Regions from separate parts of the Hoeflea sp. CAU 1731 genome, predicted to be linked through region 3. Evidence: predicted binding sites of a transcription regulator. Region 3 holds the regulator's gene; each other region holds the start of a gene.

Region 1 (7,166 bases), on a different contig from region 3:
CGCCGCATGATCCGGCGAAGGACATAGCCGCGACCCTCGTTCGACGGCAGAACACCATCTGCAATGAGGAAAGCGGAAGACCGCAGGTGATCGGCAATCACCCGGTGGCTCGCCCGCGCTTTGCCCTCGGCCGGAACACCCGTCAATTCGACCGACGCGCCGATGAGCGTCTTGAAGAGGTCAATGTCGTAATTGTCGTGTTCGCCCTGCAGGACGGCGGCGATGCGCTCAAGCCCCATACCCGTGTCGATCGACGGTTTCGGCAGATCAACACGCTCTTCGGCCGTCAACTGCTCGTACTGCATGAAGACGAGGTTCCATATTTCTATGAATCGGTCGCCGTCCTCTTCTGCGGAGCCGGGAGGACCTCCCCAGATATGTTCGCCGTGATCATAGAAAATTTCCGAACACGGACCGCACGGCCCGGTATCGCCCATAGCCCAGAAGTTGTCGCTGGTAGGAATACGAATGATCCGATCTTCCGGAAGACCGGCGATCTTTCTCCACAGGTCGAAGGCTTCGTCGTCCGTATGATAGACGGTGACCAGAAGCCTGTCCTTGTCGAGCCCGAATTCCTTCGTGATCAGGTTCCAGGCAAGCTCGATGGCGAAATCCTTGAAATAATCTCCGAAGGAGAAATTGCCGAGCATCTCGAAGAATGTGTGGTGGCGCGCCGTATAGCCGACATTATCGAGGTCGTTGTGCTTGCCGCCGGCGCGCACGCATTTCTGCGAGGTCGTGGCGCGATTGTAGGGACGGTGCTCGAGACCGGTGAAGACGTTCTTGAACTGCACCATTCCGGCGTTCGTGAACATCAGCGTCGGGTCGTTGCGCGGCACAAGCGGGCCGGATGCGACAATCTCATGACCGTTACGGCCGAAATAGTCGAGAAACGCCGTCCGAATATCGTTTACGCTGCTGCTCATCGCCAGCCCTTTACCCCACGCCTTGCGGCAACCCTGATGCGGTCACCTTGATCCTTGCGGCTTTTATCCATCTCGCCGCGGACTGTCCAGATACACTTGACGGGCCTTGTTCGGGTGCGCGGACGCCAGCATTCACCCGCCGCAAATACGGACGAAACCGGCGGCGTCACGAGGACGCCGCCGGTTCCTGGGAACGCTGACAAATATCAGCGGGGATGGATCATGCTTCGGCCGCGTCGTCTTCCTCCGGACCCGTGTCATCGAGCATCTGCTCGGCGATAAGGCCCGCATTCTGGCGCAGGGCCAATTCGATCTCGGCCGCCATCTCGGGATTGTCCTTGAGGAACTGCTTTGCGTTCTCGCGCCCCTGCCCCAGCCGCTGGCTGTTGTAGGAGAACCATGCGCCGGACTTCTCGACGATGCCCGCCTTGACGCCGAGGTCGACAAGTTCGCCGGTCTTCGACACGCCTTCGCCGTACATGATGTCGAATTCCACCTGCTTGAAGGGCGGCGCCATCTTGTTCTTGACGACCTTGATGCGGGTCTGGTTGCCGACGACCTCGTCGCGATCCTTGACTGAGCCAATGCGGCGAATGTCGAGGCGCACGGAGGCGTAGAATTTCAACGCATTGCCGCCGGAGGTCGTCTCGGGCGAACCGAACATGACGCCGATCTTCATGCGGATCTGGTTGATGAAGATGACCATGCATTTGGAGCGCGAGATCGAGCCCGTCAGCTTGCGCAGCGCCTGGCTCATCAACCGGGCCTGCAGGCCGGGCAGCGAATCGCCCATCTCGCCCTCGATTTCGGCGCGCGGCGTGAGTGCTGCGACAGAGTCGATGACCAGCACGTCGATCGCGCCGGAACGCACGAGCGTATCGGCGATTTCCAGCGCCTGCTCGCCGGTGTCCGGCTGCGAGATCAGGAGGTTTTCAAGGTCAACGCCAAGTTTGCGCGCATAGATAGGGTCAAGCGCATGCTCGGCGTCGATGAAGCCGCAAATGCCGCCCTTCTTCTGAGCCTCGGCGACGGTATGCAGCGCCATGGTCGTCTTGCCGGAGCTTTCCGGACCGTAAATCTCGATGATGCGCCCCTTTGGCAGGCCGCCGACGCCGAGCGCTATGTCCAGCCCGAGCGAACCGGTGGAGATTGTCTCGATCTCGACGACGTTCTCGTTCGAGCCGAGCTTCATGATCGAGCCCTTGCCGAAGGCCCGCTCGATCTGCGAGAGCGCCGCATCAAGTGCCTTGCTTTTGTCCACCGAATTTTCCTCTACGAGCCGCAATGAATTCTGAGCCATTCAATCCACCTTTAGGTTATCTGGGCATGACAGGCAATGAGCGCCGCACGCGTTCATTTGTACCCTATTTGTTCCAGTTTCGCAAGAGGCGGTTAAATTATTGTAAATGTGTGATAAACGGCAGAATGTTCTATTTTTGTCCGAAAAAGAAAAGCGTGACTGACAGCCAGCGTCGCCGTAAGAACCATGACCCTCAGAGATACTGCCTGATTCGGTCTTGCGTTTGACTAATCATTTGTAGCAACGCTGCAAGAGGTCCTGATCACGTTCCCGCAATTGGAAGCAGATCACACCCCTTCCAACCGAATACGCTTGCGGTCGACGTGATAAGGCAAGCGTTTTCGGGAGGCGGCGACGCGGCCGACATGGAGTTTCGCGGCGATGACTTCTTCATCCCGTCCGGCGCGCGCGAGATCGCGGCCGTCCGGCCCGACGATGCAGCTGTGCCCGAGAAAGCGCAGGTCGCCATCTTCTCCGCAATGGTTGGCGTAGGCGATATAGACTCCGTTCTCGAGAGCTCGGGTGGGAATGAGATTGCGAGCAACGACTTCCCACTGGCTCGACAGCGCCGTCGGCACGATGACCAGATCGGCGCCGATCTCGCAGACATGGCGAAAGGTCTCGGGAAACTCCGCGTCGTAGCAGATGAGCGGGGCGATGCGAAAACCGTTCATTTCGAACAGGACGCAACCGGCGCCGGAGACGAAATGGTCTTCCTCGAAACCCGGCGGTATGACCAGTTTGCGATGCCTGCTGGCGAGCGCGCCGTCGGCGGTGAAAGTTTGTGAGGAACTGTAAAGCCCGCCCTCGGCGCGCTCCGCATAGCCATAGTGGATGGCGAGGCCAAACCGGCGCGCCGTGTCCGCAATGCGCCGGCTGGACGGCCCGTCGGCGGGCTCGCCCCTCTCCTTCAGTTTGCGCCCGACATTGTAGCCGGAAAGAAAGAGTTCGGGCAGCGCAACGATATCATAGTCGCCGGAACGATGCCGCTGGAGCGTCTGCTCCAGCCAGTTGAGCCGCTCTTCGGGCTCGCCAAGGGAACCCGGGCTCTGCATGACGGCGATGGTGAGTTCAGCGTCCATGAAGTCAGCTCTCCGACACCATCAATTCGCGGGGATAGCTTGTCAGGTAGTCGCACCCGTCTTGCGTGACCACGACGGAATCGCCGATCCGTCCCGCGCAGGACTTTTCGACTGAAATGCCGCCGTCCACTGCGAAAGTCATTCCGGGCTCGAGCACCGTCCTGTCGCCGGCTTTCAGTTCCGGCGCTTCGAGATAGGAGACGCCGATTGAACGGCCGGTGCGATAGCCGGTCTCGTAGCCCCGATCCCGATAGACTTCGTTCGCCGCAGCCGCCACATCCTCGGCGACGACTCCTGGCCGGATCGCCGCAATGGCGGCCTGCTGGGCGTCGATTGCGGCCTGTTGCACCTGCGCTTCATTGTCCGAAATCTCGCCGATATGGAACATGCGGTCGAAACCGAGCTTGTACTGGCGGAACTGCGCCATGTTACAGAAACAGAAATAAACCGGATCGCCGCGCTCGTAGCGGCGCGTACTGGCACGCCTGTGCACCATCGAGGTGTCGGCGCCGCTTTGCAGGATCTGAAGATTGTGGATCATCGGCGACACGAAGCGGTCGAGCCCCTTGTCCGTCAGAAAGCCCGCCGCTTCACGCGTTCCGGCGTCAATCACGGCGAGCGCCGACTCGAATTCCGGCACGCCTTCCGCGAGCGACCCGTGGGCGGCCTTCATCATGGCGCCAGCGACCCGGCCGGCCTGCCGCATCACCTCGATCTCGAAGGGCGACTTGATCATACGCATCCGTCCAAGATGCGGAGAAATGTCGTTCTTCGCCGCGTCGGGCCAGGCTTCATCGATATGGTTGCGCACGAGGGCGGGAATGTGATTGCGCTCGATCCATATTTCGCCTGGCGCATCGCCAACGATTTCGGAAAGCAGGCGCATCCAGCTCCGCTGACCGGAATCTTCCCAGGCGCGCACATCGTCGACCCAGGTCATAGTGGACACCATCTCGGATTCAAGCAGCGGCGCAAGGACGACCGGCTCCACATCCGGCCTTAGGACAAGCATCGTCGGCCTGCCGAATTCTATGCCGAGATACCCCCAGAAACCGGCGAGATAGGCGATCGACGCCTCATCGGTGAAGATTGCAAGCGGAATGGCGTTTTCGGCCATGAGAGACTGCAGCCTTGCAGTTCTCGCCTTTGCTTCTTCAAGCATATGCAGCTCCCTCGCCGGAGGCGGTTTTTCAAGGTCGCGTCGCTTCAGCGCCATTGTTATAGTGCTGGAAGTTTGCGAATGAGACAATCAAACTGATTCAGATCCTTAACGCTTATCGGCAAGCGACGGAATTCGACGGAAAAACCAAACCCGATGGCACGTATCTTCGTCCTTGGCGGCGCCCATCTCGACCGGCGCGCCCGCATATCCACCCGGACCATACCGGGCGCGAGCAATCCGGGACGCTGGCGCGAGGAGCCAGGCGGCGGCGGTTTCAACGCGGCGCGCAACCTGGCGCAACTTGGCAATGCAGTGACCATGGTTTCGGTCGGCGGCGGCGACGCGGCGGCGGAGGCCGTGGAGCGTCGCGCGGCGGACGCCGGCGTCGATTTTCGGCAGCAGATCTTTCTCGACCGGACGACGCCCAGCTATTCGGCCATTCTGGAACAGGACGGCAATCTGGTGATCGCCGTCGCCGATATGGAGCTCTACGACCGGTTCGGACCCCGACAGTTTTCCCGCAGACACATTCGGGAAGCAGTGGAATCATCCGAATGGATCCTGTGCGACGCGAACTTCCAGACGGCTTCGCTTGCGGCGCTCGTCTCCACTGCGGCGCGGAACGGCAAACCGGTGGCGGCGATCGCAATTTCGCCAGCCAAGGTCGTGCGCCTGGCGCCGCTTCTCGACCAACTCTCGGTGCTGTTCCTGAACGAAGCAGAAGCCCGGGAACTGTGCGGCCCCGACAGCGACGCTGACGCCTGGCCCGGCGCCCTTCGCGCCAAGGGGCTGAAATGTGCAGTCATCACGCGCGGCGCGCGACCGGTCATTGCCTTTGACGGCGAGGCTGTGTTGAGCATCGCGACGCGCGAAACCGACGGGCTCGCCGACGTCACCGGCGCCGGCGATGCGCTTGCCGCTGCGACCATCGACGGCCTCGCGCGCGGGCTCGACCTTGCCAAAGCCGTGCGCCGAGGCGTGGCTGCAGCCTGGATCACCGTGCGCTCGGCCGAAGCGGTTTCAAGCGCGCTTGACCGGCCTGCCCTCAACGCGGCGGAGGCTGAGATCGCCCCCGCAACCATCTTCAATCGACAGACAACCGGATACCCAGCGTGACCCCTGCCCCTGACATTGCCTTTTCTACTGACGTTCGCGCGGCGCTCGACGCCGGCCAACCGGTGGTGGCTCTCGAATCCACGATCATCACCCATGGCATGCCCTGGCCCCGCAACCTTGAAATGGCCAAAAGCGTGGAGGCGATCATTCGCGACGGCGGCGCCACGCCCGCGACGATCGCCGTGATCGAGGGCCGGCTGTATGTCGGCCTCGAAGACGCGGAACTGGAAAAACTTGCGCAGACGAAGGACGCGCTCAAAGTCTCGCGCGCCGATCTCGCTTTCGCCATTGCAACGGGACGCACCGGGGCGACAACTGTCGCCGCCACCATGATCGGCGCCCATCTCGCCGGGATCGGCGTGTTCGCGACCGGCGGCATCGGCGGCGTGCATCGCGGCGCGGAGACAAGCTTCGACATATCAGCCGATCTCGAGGAACTGGCGCGCACGCGGGTGACGGTCGTCTGTGCCGGGGCAAAGGCGATCCTCGACATTCCGAAGACGCTTGAAGTGCTGGAAACCAAAGGCGTGCCGGTGGTGACCTTCGGCAGCGACGCCTTTCCAGCTTTCTGGTCGCGCGATTCGGGACTTACCTCGCCCCTTCGGCTAGACACGGCCGGCGAGATCGCCGCCTTTCAGCGGGCGCGAACGCAATACGGGGTCACGGGCGGAATGCTGGTCGCCAATCCCGTGCCGGAAGCCGACGAGATTCCGCGTGAAGAAATGGAAGGTTATATCGCCGCCGCCCTGCGGATGGCGGATGAGCGCGGCGTCAGCGGCAAGGACGTGACGCCATTCCTGCTTGCCGCGATCTTCGACATTACGCAAGGCCGCAGCCTGCAGACCAACATCGCTCTCGTCGCCAGCAATGCGCGTCTGGCGGCGGAGATCGCGGTCACGTCTAGAGAGGGTTGAGAAAGCAGTCCGATCGCCCGCGCAGACAAGCGGGCGAACGGATTACCAAAGAGCCTTAGCTCAGCGGAGCGATCTGGATTTCGACGCGGCGGTTCTGCGCGCGGCCTTCGGCTGTCGCGTTGCTTGCAACCGGACGATCCTGTCCGAAGCCGGTGACATACATGCGCTGGCGGTTGACGCCCTGTCCGCCGAGATAACTTGCGACCGACTGCGCGCGGCGCTGCGAAAGCTCAAGATTGTACTGCGCCGAACCGGTTGAATCAGTAAATCCGTAAACGTCGACAAGCGTTTGATTATACTTTTTCAATACGATCGCGACGGAATTGAGCGTCGGATAGAATCCGGTGTCGATATTCGCCTGGTCCGTTGCGAAGGTGATGTTGGACGGCATGTTGAGCACGAGATTGTTGCCGACGCGGGTCACCGAAATTCCGGTGCCCTGCAGCTGCGCCCTCAGCTCGGCTTCCTGACGGTCCATATAGGCGCCGATCGCGCCGCCGGCGAGCAGGCCGATGCCTGCGCCCACCAGCGCGTTGCGGCGATCGTTGCCGCCAGCGAGAAGCCCGAGGCCAGCGCCCGCGGCCGCGCCGAGCGCCGCGCCCGTCGCCGTATTGCCGACCTTCTGTTGACCGGTGTACGGATCGGTGGTGCACGCGGTCAGAAACA
Region 2 (7,166 bases), 400 kb from region 3:
TTCTTCTCTCATCGACGCGGTCCCGGTACACAGCAATGCACGGATATGAAACTCTTCTGAACGCATTCCTGACATTGATTGTGATCCTCGACCCGCCTGGCAATGCACCGCTTTTCCTCGGATTGACCACCGACATGACGAAGGCGCAACGCTTTCAGGTGGCGTTGCGCGGCTCGATCATCGCCTTTGTTATTCTGACCGTGTTTGCAATCGCCGGCTCGGGCATCCTGTCGGCTTTCGGCATCACCATCGACGCATTCCGCGTCGCGGGCGGCCTGCTGCTGTTCTGGATTGCCTCCGAGATGATTTTCGAACGGCGCACCGCGCGCAAGCAGCAAAGCGTTGACCGAAGCAATGCTGGCGACCATGTCAGCGACATCGCCGCTTTTCCACTGGCGATACCGCTGATCGCCGGTCCGGGTTCCATCTCCGCGGTCGTGCTGCTTTCGACCACATTTTCAACGCCGGTCGGCCGGCTGGAGCTTATCGCAATCATCTTCGTAGCGATCGCCCTCCTGTTTGCGACGCTCGCCATAGCGAATTCCCTTGACCGTTTCCTAGGTCAGACCGGTCGTGCTGTTCTTATCAGGCTTCTGGGCGTGCTGCTGGCTGCGCTGTCGGTGCAATATGTGGCTGACGGGACGAAGGCGCTGTTTTTGTCCTAGCAGTCGAATCAAACCGTCATGTCGGCGGTCCCGGCGGATCTGTCGCGCTCGGAACTCTTTTGGGTGGCGGCGGGCCGCGCTTCTATATAAGGGATCCCTCATCTTCCAACGGATCAGACCGAGCTTCTTATGAACAAGCCCCATAGTCCCGAACGGATAGAGTATGCGATAGAGGGCGGCCACCGTCTGTCCGGCGCGATCGAGCCTTCCGGCAACAAGAACGCCGCGCTGCCGATTATTTGCGCGGCTCTGCTAACTGACCAGCCGGTCGAACTCTCCAACGTGCCTCGTATTCGCGATGTCGAGGCCCTGATCGAACTGATCCGCTCTCTGGGGGTCGAAGCGGTCTGGACCGGTGCGAATGATTTGACAATTCATGCGCAAGTCCTACAGCCGACACAGCTCGACCCGGATTTGTGCTCGCGCATCAGGGCCTCGATCCTGCTGGCGGGACCGGTTCTCGCCCGCTGCGGAAAAATCACCCTGCCGCCGCCGGGCGGCGACGTAATCGGCCGGCGGCGACTCGACAGCCATTTCCTGGCCTTGCAACAGCTTGGCGCCGATATTTCGCTCAACCGCGAAATCGTCTTTTATGCCGATCGTCTGACCGGCGCCGACGTTTTCCTGGACGAGCCCTCGGTGACGGCGACGGAAAACGCGTTATGCGCTGCGGTCGCAGCCAGTGGAACCACGGTTCTGCGCAATTGCGCTTCCGAACCGCACGTGCAGGATCTCGCGCATTTTCTGAACCGGATGGGCGCCCGGATTGAAGGAATTGGCTCCAACTGCATGACGATCGAGGGAGGTCGACCGCTCGGACGGGTCAGCCACCGTATCGGCCCGGATCATATTGAGGTTGGATCCCTGATTGGCCTTGCGGCGGCTACAGGTTCTGAAATTCGGATTACGAATGCAGGCGTTGACCAGTTGCGTTCGACCCTGATGGGGTTCGAAAAGCTCGGGGTCAACTGCGCCATCGAGAGCGATGACGTGATCGTCTCGTCAGAGCAATCAAAGCTCATACAGCCGGACTTCGGCGGTCATGTGCCCAAGATCGAGGATCAGCCTTGGCCCGCCTTCCCCGCCGATACGATGTCGATTGCGATTGTCACGGCGACCCAGTGCACCGGCATGGTGTTGATGTTTGAGAAGATGTTCGAATCTCGCATGTTCTTCGTCGACAAGCTTATCGCAATGGGGGCAAGGATTGTGCTGTGCGACCCCCACAGAGCGGTCATATCCGGACCGACGCGGCTGAAAGCCGCACGTCTGGAAAGTCCGGATATCAGGGCTGGCATGGCCATGCTTATCGCCGCGATGGCTGCAGACGGAACGTCGATTATCAACAACGCCCAGCAAATCGAACGCGGCTACGAGCGGATCGAGGAACGACTGAACGCCATTGGCGCGCGGATTACGCGAACCCCGACCCGTCCCACCTGACAGGCGCTATTCGCCGGCTTGCAGATCAATGGTGAGTTCAGCGCCGCCGAGGCCGTGAACCTTGTCATGGCCGCGCACGATGACGCTGTGGACGCCTTCGGGAATAGCGACGCCGGACAAGCCGCGCATGAAGGGCTGTTCCTCGACATGCGGATGCAGCAAAACGCGCTCGCCATAGACTGTTCCGTCCGGACCAACGACGTCCCAGCGGTCAGCGTAATGATCCCATCCCTCGTCGTCATGGCGCAGCGTTACGGAAAACGTCCAGCTTCCATCGGCGGCCTGCCTGGCGTCGACCGCCATCACATCGACTTCGCCCGCAGCCGCCGTCGCAGTTGCAAGACTAACAGCCAAAATCATAGCCGCGCTTCTGGAAAACAGTTTGAACAATCCCATTGTTGCCTCCTTCGCCAGGAGATGCAATCTGACATTCGTAGTGGCTCGGACAAAATCAAATTCGTGCGATGAAGCCGACCGGGGCGATCGGCAATCAAAACGGAATATCGTCGTCCAGATCGTTCGCCATGCCGCCGCCGCCCTGGCGCGACGGCTGTCCGTAATCCCCCTGGTCGTCATTGTCGCCGAACCCACCACCGGACTGCCCCGGATTGTCGCCCCTGCCGTCCAGCATCGTGAGTGAGGAATTGAAGCCCTGCAGCACGACTTCTGTGGAATAGCGATCCTGTCCGCTCTGGTCCTGCCATTTGCGGGTTTGCAACTGGCCTTCGAGATAGATCTTGGAGCCCTTGCGGAGATATTGTTCGGCGATCTTGCACAGGCCTTCATTGAAGATGACGACACGGTGCCATTCGGTCCGTTCGCGACGTTCGCCTGTGTTGCGGTCGCGCCAGCTTTCCGAGGTGGCGACGCGCAAATTTGCGATCGGTCGTCCGTCCTGCGTGCGGCGAATTTCCGGATCGGCGCCGAGATTCCCCACCAGAATAACCTTGTTGACACTGCCCGCCATGACTTTTCCTCACTGGATTTTGAAAAGGTTCGCCGCGTTTGCCGCGCGACCCCTGATATTTCGCCCGACAATAGACCAATTGACCGGCCATTGCCGGATGGAATTGCTCTTTCCACAGGAGCTTTTTGTTCCTATTATGTTCTAGTTCGTGTAAAGCTGGCTGTCAAATGATTCCCCAGCGCCGAATTCTCGCCCTGTGGTCACAAAGCTATTCGAGATTACATCTCGACATTCGATGGTCAGGAACTAGATTATGAGGCTGCACAGGAAGCGGCACGAGCCAGACTTTGGCGCTTTTCAAGACAACCGGACGCATGACCGACGGAGCGCGGACGACAAGGCATGAGCGAACTGAAGACCATTTCGATACGCGGCGCACGCGAGCATAATCTGAAGAATGTCGATCTCGACCTGCCCCGTAACCGGCTGATCGTGATGACCGGGCTTTCCGGCTCCGGGAAATCTTCACTGGCTTTCGACACGATCTATGCCGAGGGCCAGCGCCGTTACGTGGAGAGCCTCTCGGCCTACGCCCGGCAATTCCTGGAGATGATGCAGAAGCCGGATGTCGACCAGATCGACGGCCTGTCGCCTGCGATATCGATCGAGCAGAAGACCACGTCGCGCAATCCGCGTTCGACAGTGGGAACGGTCACCGAAATCTACGACTATCTGCGCCTTCTCTTCGCGCGCGTCGGCGTGCCCTATTCGCCTGCGACGGGTTTGCCCATCGAGAGCCAGACGGTCAGCCAGATGGTGGACCGAGTCATGACGCTGGAGGAAGGCACGCGGCTCTATATCCTTGCTCCGCTGGTGCGCGGCCGCAAGGGAGAATACCGCAAGGAACTCGCCGAGCTGATGAAGAAGGGCTTCCAGCGCGTCAAGGTGGACGGCGAATTCTACGAAATCGCCGATGTTCCCGCGCTCGACAAGAAATACAAGCATGACATCGACGTGGTGGTCGACCGCGTCGTCGTGCGCGACGATCTGCCGACCCGGCTCGCGGACAGCCTGGAAACCTGCCTGTCCATTTCCGATGGCCTTGCGATCGCGGAATTCGCCGATCAGCCAATCGAAAACGCCGGAGAAGGCGCAAACAAGTCGAAAAACGAGACCCATGAACGGCTGGTGTTCTCGGAAAAATTCGCCTGCCCGGTGTCCGGCTTCACGATACCGGAGATCGAGCCGAGGCTGTTTTCCTTCAACAATCCCTTCGGCGCATGCCCGACCTGTGACGGGCTAGGCACCCAGCAGAAGATCGACACGACGCTGGTGATTCCGGAGCCCGGACGGACATTGCGCGACGGCGCGATCTCTCCCTGGTCAAAATCGTCGTCGCCTTACTACACCCAGACGCTCGAAGCGCTCGGCCGCCAATTCGATTTCAAGCTCGGCGCGCGCTGGAACGAACTGCCCGAAGCAGCGCAAGACGCCATCCTCTACGGGACCGATAGAAAGATCGAGTTTCGCTACGACGACGGCCTCCGGTCCTACAAGACGACAAAGACGTTCGAGGGAATCATTCCCAATCTCGAGCGGCGCTGGAAGGAAACCGATTCTGCTTGGTCGCGTGAAGAGATAGAGCGTTACATGACGGCCGCCCCTTGCCCCGCTTGCTCAGGTTATCGGCTCAAGCAGGAGGCGCTCGCCGTCAAGATCGGCGGATTACATATTGGTGAGGTCACGGCCTTTTCGATTCGCGAAGCCGCACGCTGGTTCGAAGAACTTCCCGGCGCCCTCAACAAAAAACAGAACGAAATCGCCGTGCGGATTTTGAAGGAAATTCGAGACCGGCTGAAATTCCTTAATGACGTGGGGCTCGACTATCTGACGCTCGCCCGAAATTCCGGAACGCTTTCCGGCGGCGAGAGCCAGCGCATTCGACTGGCCTCTCAAATTGGGTCTGGCCTGACCGGCGTGCTCTATGTGCTCGACGAACCATCCATCGGCCTGCATCAGCGCGACAATGCGCGTCTTCTGGATACCCTCAAACACCTGCGGGACATCGGCAACACCGTAATTGTGGTTGAGCATGATGAAGACGCCATCCTCACGGCCGACTATGTCGTCGATATTGGTCCTGCCGCCGGCATTCACGGCGGCGAGGTCATCGCCCAGGGTCCGCCCGGCGATATCATGGCCTCACCGAAGTCGCTGACCGGCCAGTATCTGTCCGGTAAGATGGAAGTGGCCGTGCCTGCCGAGCGCCGAAAGGCGAACAAGAAGCGGATGCTTTCCGTCGTTGGCGCCACGGGGAACAATCTCAAAAATGTTTCGGCTGACATTCCCCTCGGCCTGTTCACCTGCGTGACGGGCGTTTCGGGCGGCGGCAAATCGACATTCCTGATAGAGACGCTCTACAAGGCGGCGGCGCGCCGCGTCATGGGCGCGCGCGAGAACCCGGCTCCGCACGAGCGCATCGACGGACTGCAGCACATCGACAAGGTGATTGATATCGACCAGTCGCCGATCGGTCGCACGCCCCGATCCAATCCGGCTACCTATACAGGCGCTTTCACGCCGATACGCGACTGGTTCGCCGGACTGCCGGAATCAAAGGCCCGCGGCTATCAGCCTGGTCGGTTCTCCTTTAACGTCAAGGGCGGCCGCTGCGAAGCCTGCCAGGGCGACGGCGTTATCAAGATCGAGATGCATTTCCTGCCGGATGTCTATGTCACCTGCGATGTCTGTCACGGCCAGAGATACAATCGCGAAACGCTGGAAGTAACCTTCCGGGGCAAGTCGATCGCCGATGTTCTGGAAATGACCGTCGAGGAAGGTTGTAAGTTTTTTTCAGCCGTGCCCGCCGTCCGCGACAAACTGCAGACTCTGAAACGGGTCGGGCTCGGCTACATCAAGGTAGGCCAGCAGGCCACGACGCTGTCGGGCGGCGAGGCGCAAAGAGTCAAGCTTGCGAAGGAACTGTCGAAGCGTTCGACAGGACGCACGCTCTACATTCTGGACGAACCGACGACAGGACTGCATTTTCATGATGTCGCCAAGCTCCTCGACGTGCTGCATGAGATCGTCAACCAGGGCAACTCGGTCGTGGTGATCGAGCATAATCTCGAAGTCATAAAGACCGCCGACCACGTCATCGATCTTGGACCGGAGGGCGGCGACGGCGGCGGAGAAATCATTGCGACGGGAACGCCGGAAGAAGTCGTTCTCGAACCTCGATCCTTCACGGGGCAATTCCTTAAAGACCTACTCGAGCGGCGGCCCGGCAAGGACATCGAAGCCGCCGAATAATTGACAATGCCCTGGAGATTTCAATGGCAAAACACGGTGTGATCCGCACAGGTATCGGCGGCTGGACATTCGAGCCTTGGCGCGGGACCTTCTATCCAGCGGATTTGCGACAGAAAGACGAACTCAACTACGCAAGCCGCAAGCTTGGAACAATCGAGATTAACGGCACCTACTACGGATCGCAAAAACCGGAAACATTCGCAAAATGGGCTGCCGATGTTCCGAAAGGCTTCGTATTCTCCGTCAAGGGCATTCGCTATGTCTCGAATCGCAAGGTGCTGGCGCAATCCGGAGAGTCCCTCAAGAAATTCCTGAATTCAGGCGTCACCGAACTTGGCGACAGCCTCGGCCCCATTCTCTGGCAGTTCGCGCCAACCAAGAAATTCGACCCGGATGATTTCGGCGCGTTTCTCGCCTTGCTGCCGAATAAATGGAATGGCGTGGCGTTGAAACACGCCGTTGAAGTCCGTCACCCCAGCTTCTCGACGCCGGAATACGCCGAACTCTGCGCGCGTTATGGCGTCGCCAATGTCTATGCCGACCATTTCACCTATCCAGAGATCGCCGATGTGACAGCGCCCTTTGTCTATGCACGCTTGCAAAAAGGCGATGATGCGATTCCGACGGCTTACGAGGAAAGCCAACTCGACGTCTTTGCGCAGCGCGCCAGGCAGTGGGCGTGCGGCGAAGCGCCTTCCGGTCTTTCCTGCGCAGCAGATCCCAAGCCTGACGGCAAGGCGCGAGACGTCTATATCTATTTCATCCACGAGGGTAAGGTGAATGCGCCGCAAGCCGCCCTGGCCCTAGCTGATCGTCTTATACGGATATGAACATGAAAA
Region 3 (7,166 bases):
GGACCGGCTCGCGGATCGTCGGGCTTGTCGACCTCGGCGACGGCACGGACAGTTTCAGCGTTGACAGCCCGGTTGCATCGCTTGTCAATTTCGTCTCTGCGCCGGAAATCGTCGATCTCAACGGCTTTGCGGCGATCGTGACGTCAACACAAATCGTAACGATCGATCCCACGCCCTTCCAGAGCGGCAACGCGCTGATGCGTTCTTTCTTCTTCGACATGACCGGCACGCTGTATCACGACCGCCCTGAAGCCGGAGAAAGCGGCTTCTGGCTGACCGGATTCGGCAGCGCAGCGGATTTCGGATCATCCACCGTTTACAGCGGCTATGACACATCCGGCGGAGGCGGCGTCGGCGGGTATGATCATGCAGTGAACGCCATGTGGAGCATCGGCCTGTTCGGCGGGGGCGCGTCCTATTCTTCACGCATCGACGACGGCGAACACGACACGGACCTGACGTCCGGCTTTGGCGGCGTTCGCGCCTTCTACTTTCCGAACAGCCGGTTCACGCTGAATGCCGCCATTTTAGGCGGCGTCACACAGACCAGCCTGTCGAGCCCCGACTATCGCACCGGCAGCGGCTCGGGAGACGGATCATTCCTGGCGACGACCGGCGGGTTCGCCTATGAAATACCGGCGTCCGAAATGGGCGGCTATGTCGGTCTGGAAGTGCTTGGTCAGGCCGGAGCGCTCTGGAACCGGGCCGACAGCTACCGGGTGTCCGGTTTCGACGGCGCGACGATCGGCGCGCGGGATTCGGCCTATTATTTCGGGACGCTGGAAGCCGGCCTGCCCTTCGAAATGCAGTCAGGCGGCAACACGATCCGGTTCAAGCCCTTCGCCGGCGTGTCCTTCGCCGGCTTCAGCGACGACGCCTTCGCGGTGTCTGCGATTGGCTCCTCGACGAGCTTTGCGGGACCGGGCGATATCGACGGGACGTTCTTCACCGGCGGCGCCGAACTCGCCATCGACTTCGACGGCAAGGCCAGCCTGACAGGCCGGTTCACCGCCGCCTACAATGAGGACTCCACGTCCTATGGCGGAACGCTCAACCTGCGCATTCCTTTTCCGGTGAAATAGGATCGCAGCGTCGACTGCGGCGGACAGCTTTCCATTGTCAAAATCAAGAGCGCCGACGCACCCCTGTGCGTCGGCGCGATCGCTTTTCAATCCATTCTTAACCAAATTGCGCAATACACTTGCAGAACACAAATGGAACATATAGTGTATGTTCTGTATTTGTTTCGCCGATTCGGAGGATTGGGCATGTTAACGCGCAAGCAGCACGAACTGCTTCTGTTCATTCACGAGCGGATGAAGGAATCCGGCATACCGCCGTCATTTGATGAAATGAAGGACGCGCTGGATCTCGCGTCGAAATCGGGCATCCACCGTCTGATTACAGCGCTTGAGGAACGCGGCTTCATTCGCCGCCTGCCCAATCGCGCAAGAGCGCTGGAAGTCATCAGGCTTCCGGAAATGGCTGCGCAGGGATTGCATCCGCGCAAGGGCTTCTCCCCAAGCGTTATTGAAGGCAGCCTCGGCAAGACGCATCCCAAACTGGTGCGGGAAGCGCCGAAGGAAGCGGCGAATTCGTCCGTCAGCGTGCCTGTCATGGGCCGCATCGCAGCCGGCGTGCCGATATCCGCAATCCAGAACAACACCCACAACATCAACGTTCCCCCGGAAATGCTCGGCAATGGCGAGCACTATGCGCTCGAGGTCAAGGGCGACTCGATGATCGAGGCAGGCATCTTTGACGGCGATACGGTTGTGATCAAGAACGCGTCGACGGCCAATCCCGGCGAGATCGTCGTCGCCCTGGTCGACGAAGAGGAAGCCACGCTCAAGCGCTTTCGGCGCAAGGGCGCATCCATTGCGCTGGAGGCCGCCAACCCCGCCTACGAAACGCGGATCTTCGGACCGGACCAGGTCAAGATCCAGGGCAAGCTCGTCGGGCTTATTCGCACCTACAACTAGGAACAAGCGAGCAGGTCCGGCCTGCTCGCTCCATATTCAGATAATCGACCCGACCGTCTTGGTCTTTTCGACCGTCTCGATCCATTCGCGGGCGGGGTTTGATGTCTCAACAATTCCGCCCCCGACATAGAGGCTGATTTCCTGCCCGAGAATTTGCGCGGTGCGCAGGTTCACGTAGAGCTTTGTCGAGCCGTCCCAGTCGACTGGTCCGAGATAGCCGGTGTAGTAGCCGCGATCGTAGCCTTCAAACCGCTTCAGGAATTCAATCGCGGGCGGCTTCGGCATGCCGCAGACGGCCGATGTCGGATGCAGGCTGCGCAGGAGGCCCGCCAGCCGGTCGGCGTCGAGGCTGTCCGCGCTTCTGCGGAAAATCGTTCTGAGATGCACCAGATTGGCCGCCGAAACCGTGCGCGGTCCGACCTCTTCGAAATCGTCGATGCCCTGCTCCAGGAATGCGCGCCGAATATAGTTGCTGACGAGCGCCTGTTCCTCGATCAAACCGTCCGGCCAGCCAATGTTTCTTAGATCCGGATCCGGCCCGACCCACTGCGTTCCGGCAAGCGCCATGGTGTCAACGCCATCCGGCGTGGACGAAAGCAGGATCTCCGGCGTTCCAACGAGCCAGCTTCCGGTTTCAGGCAGGTGAACGAGCGCGACGAATGCGGACGGCAGCTTGGCGGCGAGCCGTTCTGCCATATCGAGCAGATCATATTCCGGCGACAGCGCGCGGTTTTCCACGCGCGACGTGACGAGCTTGCGCATGCGGCCCGCCTTGATCTGCTGCACGCAGCGCTCCACCAGCAACTCATAAGTCTGGCGATCGGTCGCAAGCGGTCCGTCAACATTGGCGCGCGACTGGACGGGAACATCCATCCGGTCATCGGCGAGCTCCAGCAGTCTTTTTTGATGGTCGGAAACGGGGTCGTCGCCGTAGGCGTCTCCGGTCCAGAATTTGACGCCGTCCTTGTCCAGCCGGACATCGCCTTCAATGGCGTCCGCAAGGTTGGCGTCTTCGACATCGACGCGATTGATCGCGAAGAAAGGCCGCTCATGCGTTTTTGTAAACACCGGCCGTTTCGTCAAACCGTTGCAGCTAACGAGCGCCTCCCAGTGAACCGCATCCGGCCTGCGCCACAGGGCGAAAGGCAAGTCGGTGTCCGCAGCAGCCGATAGCAGGCTCCTGGCTCCTCCCGGTATTTTCATTCCGATCATCTCCGTTTGACCGGGGGAAACTTGCTTGAAGACCGGACAGTCGCCAGCACAAAATCAACGAGCCGGCATAGCGTAAAGCTATGTCACGAATTCCAGCCCGATTTCACGCGCCGCCTCGGTGAGGCTTTCCCGGATGGTTTCGATGACCCGCCGTGCGCCATGGTCCTTGTGATGATGCAGGAGAACCGGAAGCCGCGGTCCATCTGCGAAGGGAATGGGCTTGATGTCGGGGTCCCTGACGCCGGTCGCCGTCAATTCATCGACAATCGCGATGCCGAAATCCTCGTACATCAAAGAGATGGCGCTCTCCGCAAAACGGGTCTCGATGGTGATGTTCGGCTTGATGTCGCGTTCCTCGAACATGTCCTTCACCCAGCGCCCGTGCGGCGTGTTGGGGTGAAAGAAAATAAGACGCTCGTCGGCAAGCTGGTCGATGTACACGCTTTCATTGTTGGCCATCGGATGGTCGCGCGGAACGATGCAGGCCATCGAGATTTCGGCGATTTTCTGGGACACGATCATGGCGTCGTTCACGGGATAGATGGTGACGACGCAATCGCCTTCCGCAAGCCAGAGATAGTCCTTGATCTGGGTTAGCGACAACGTGTCCATGCGCAACTTGGCGCCTGGATTGCGGCGCGCGAGCTTGGCGAGCGCCTTTGGACCGAGAGCCTGCGAGACGCTTGGCGAGACGCCCATTCTGAGCGTGACGGACTGACCGGAGGCGATTTCGAAGACTGTGCTGGACAATTGCTCGAGGCCGGTCATGGACGGCTGGACGATCTCGAAGATCTGGCGCGCAGTGCGCGTCGGCGTCAGGCGACCGGCGTTGCGGTGGAAGAGCCGAACGCCAAGCACGTCCTCGAGCCGCTTGATGGTATTGCTCACCGTCGGCTGCGCGATATTGAGCTGTTGCGAAGCGGCGCTGATGGAACCGCTGACCATAACCGATCGGAATACTTCCAGTTGACGAAAGGAAAGCATGGCTACACATGTCTGCATTCAGGAAGCCGGCACAGTTATCATGCTTGTACCGGGTCAGCAATTTAATAGATCTTCCCGTCCAGAGGCGCAGTTTGAACAATATTCACGAAAATCAGACGGATGACGGAACCACCGCAGCCATGTTGACGGGCAAGGCCCGGGTTGTGGCGATGATCGGTTCGCCCATCGCACATGCAAAGTCGCCGGCCATATTCAACAGCTGGTTCGCCAAACACAACATGGCTGCGCTCATGACGCCGATGGACATTCCCGCAGATGATCTCGGCGCATTCTTTCGGTTTCTGCGCGGCTGGAGCAACTGCAACGGCGCCGTGGTGACGGCGCCGCACAAGCAAACCTGCCTTGAACTGGTCGACAGCGCCACGCAAAGAGCCAGATTGCTGCAAGCCGTAAACGTCGTCACGAGAAACGCAGACGGAAGCCTGACAGGGGATAACGTCGACGGAGACGGGTTCGTCCGGGCAATGCAGTCGAAGGGTCATGACCCGGCCTCTGGCGCGGTCCTGATTTTCGGCTGCGGCGGGGCCGGCGCCGCGATCGCCCTCGCGCTGACGAACGCAGGGGCAATGCAGGTACAGCTATTCGACACCGATGACGATCGCATGCGGCGACTGGCGTTACTCCTGACGAACAACTCCACGGCGTCAATATCCTGCGGAAAGCCGGACTCGATTACGGACTATCATCTGATTGTCAACGCGACGACGGTCGGGCTTCACGACGACTCGCGGATATGCCCTCTCGAGACGGCGTCGCCAGGAGCCGTTGTTGCCGATATCGTTTCCTCTGGCAGCCTGACCGCCTGGTTGCGCGCAGCCCGCGCGCGCGGCAATCCGATCATGACCGGAGAGGATATGGCCCAGGGTCAGTTCGACCTTCTGGCTTCCCGAACCGGTTTCGACATGCAATTATAATGGCCTAAGCCGCCCATAGCTTGAGGCTATTGCTTTGACAGCAGACTTGCCTACCAAATAACGACGGCGTCAACCAAAGTCCCGCCACGGCTCACGGCACAGACCGCGGGCTTTCCTGAGGAGGATATGATGAAAAGATCTCTTGAAATTCCCGCGCTCCTGCGGCGCGCCACTCTCGCATTCACTGTTGCTGCAGCCACGATCGTTTCCACTGCTTACGCGCTGGCGGACGACAAGGTCGTTGTGGGCGCATTGCGCTTTACGTCCCACTCGGCAGGCTTCATCGCCTACGAGAAAGGCTACTTCAAGGACGAAGGGCTCGACGTCGAGTTCAAGTTCTTCCAGGCAGCCCAGCCGATCGCTGTCGCGGTGGCTTCGGGCGACGCCGATTTCGGCATCGCCGGCCTGACCGGCGGTCTGATGAACCTCGCAGAAAAGGGATCGGTCAAGGTCGTCGCCGGCGTGCTTCATGAAAAGATCGGCGTTGACGGCATGATGATCCTTGCTTCGAACAACGCCTACGACAACGGTCTGAATTCCGTCGACAAGTTGAAGGGCCATTCCGTGGCGATGACCCAGGTTGGCTCGACGTTCCATTACATGGCCGCTCGCATCGCGGAAAAATCCGGCTACTCGATCGATGAGCTGAAACTTGTGCCCCTGCAGAAGGTAGGCTCCATGATCGCCGCGCTGAAGAGCGGACAGGTCGACTCCATGATCATGGTGCCGCATATCGCCAAGCCGCTCGTCGAAAACGGCGACGCCAAGATGCTTGGCTGGCTCTACGATTATGCGGAATACCAGATTTCGGCTCTGTTCACGTCGACGAAAAACACCGAAGAGCGTCGTGACATGGTTGAGCGCTTCGTCAAAGCCTACGCCAGGGGCATCGCCGACTTCAACAGCGTCATGCTGGCCGAAGACGCCGACCCGCAGGAACTGGAAGACATGACGAAGATGATTCACAAATATGTCTACCAGGATCGTCCTTACGAGAAGGCTGCGCCCTCCATCCAGAATGGCGCCATGAACCTGAACGACAATGCATCGCTGGACCTGACTGACGCTAAAAAGCAGATGAAGTGGTTCCAGGACGCCGGACTGGTTTCCCCGTCTCTGACGATTGAAATGATGGTCGATCCGAGTTTCGTTGAAACTTACTGACCGATCTGACAGGGAGCTTGCCGGACCGTGGACCTCGAAATCAGGAATCTGAGCCACAAATACAACGATCTCGAAGTGCTGAAATCCATCAGCCTGGAGATTCGCAGTGGCCAGATCGTCTGCATCGTTGGGCCTTCCGGGTGCGGCAAGTCCACACTTCTGAGGATGATCGGCGGCCTTGAAGAACCCACTTCAGGCGGCGTCTACCAGATCGGAGACCCTCCGGCCGATAGCCTCAACCCTCTGACCTATATCTTCCAGGATTTCGCTCTGCTGCCCTGGCGCACCGCATGGGGCAATATCTCGCTGGTCCTGGAAGAACACAAACTCGGCGCACAAGCGGTGCGTGAGCGGATCGAAAATGTGCTTGAACGCACCCGCCTGACGGAGTTCGCGAACGCCTATCCGCGACAGCTTTCCGGCGGCATGAAACAGCGTGTCGCAATCGCCCGTGCGCTGGCCGTCAATCCGGCGGTTCTGCTGATGGACGAACCGCTTTCGGCGCTCGACAGCCAGACACGCGAATTGCTTATGGATGATTTCATCGCGCTCTGGCAGCGCGAAGCGTTCACAGCCTGTTATGTCACGCACAATCTCGCCGAAGCCGTCGCGCTGGGGCACAAGATCATTGTACTGTCGCGTCGTCCCGGCGTTATCAGAAATGTCGTCGAGATATCGGTTCCGATCGGTGAAAGACAGCACGGCAGTCCGGAACTGATCGAGATCCAGGACCAGTTGTGGGAGATGATGCGCGAAGAAGCTCTTTCAGCTGACAGGGAGTTGGCGGATGTCTGATCTTGCACAACGCCGCGACGACGCAGTCACCACTTCCCCGGAGGACGAAATCAGGAAAGTCCGCTATCGCGGCGGCGGTTTCTCGCCCAAGCCG

What was found. Region 3 encodes LexA, which represses DNA repair genes until DNA is damaged. Its sites were predicted from a motif close to TGTTCNNNNTGTGTTCNG; they were not measured.
Region 1: recA (recombinase RecA) is a predicted target of LexA. The motif match lies at 2,285-2,302, and genes of this name have one in related genera.
Region 2: uvrA (excinuclease ABC subunit UvrA) is a predicted target of LexA. The motif match lies at 3,202-3,219, and genes of this name have one in related genera.

What each region holds. Positions count from the first base shown of each region.
Region 1 is NZ_JBDQQS010000002.1:216,578-223,743, reverse strand. Features, by position in the region: gene alaS (alanine--tRNA ligase) at 1-926, opposite strand, end outside; gene recA (recombinase RecA) at 1,147-2,226, opposite strand; gene AAFN47_RS05140 (carbon-nitrogen hydrolase family protein) at 2,514-3,308, opposite strand; gene AAFN47_RS05135 (M24 family metallopeptidase) at 3,313-4,470, opposite strand; gene AAFN47_RS05130 (carbohydrate kinase family protein) at 4,624-5,586, shown strand; gene AAFN47_RS05125 (pseudouridine-5'-phosphate glycosidase) at 5,583-6,500, shown strand; gene AAFN47_RS05120 (YiaD family glycine zipper/OmpA-like lipoprotein) at 6,556-7,166, opposite strand, start outside.
Region 2 is NZ_JBDQQS010000001.1:316,428-323,593, reverse strand. Features, by position in the region: gene AAFN47_RS01570 (MarC family protein) at 36-665, shown strand; gene murA (UDP-N-acetylglucosamine 1-carboxyvinyltransferase) at 795-2,108, shown strand; gene AAFN47_RS01560 (hypothetical protein) at 2,115-2,504, opposite strand; gene AAFN47_RS01555 (single-stranded DNA-binding protein) at 2,599-3,075, opposite strand; gene uvrA (excinuclease ABC subunit UvrA) at 3,418-6,327, shown strand; gene AAFN47_RS01545 (DUF72 domain-containing protein) at 6,351-7,157, shown strand; gene AAFN47_RS01540 (chorismate mutase) at 7,160-7,166, shown strand, end outside.
Region 3 is NZ_JBDQQS010000001.1:712,541-719,706, forward strand. Features, by position in the region: gene AAFN47_RS03410 (autotransporter outer membrane beta-barrel domain-containing protein) at 1-1,082, shown strand, start outside; gene lexA (transcriptional repressor LexA) at 1,269-1,982, shown strand; gene AAFN47_RS03420 (chorismate-binding protein) at 2,019-3,185, opposite strand; gene AAFN47_RS03425 (LysR family transcriptional regulator) at 3,273-4,196, opposite strand; gene AAFN47_RS03430 (shikimate dehydrogenase family protein) at 4,271-5,113, shown strand; gene AAFN47_RS03435 (ABC transporter substrate-binding protein) at 5,243-6,277, shown strand; gene AAFN47_RS03440 (ABC transporter ATP-binding protein) at 6,305-7,072, shown strand; gene AAFN47_RS03445 (ABC transporter permease) at 7,065-7,166, shown strand, end outside.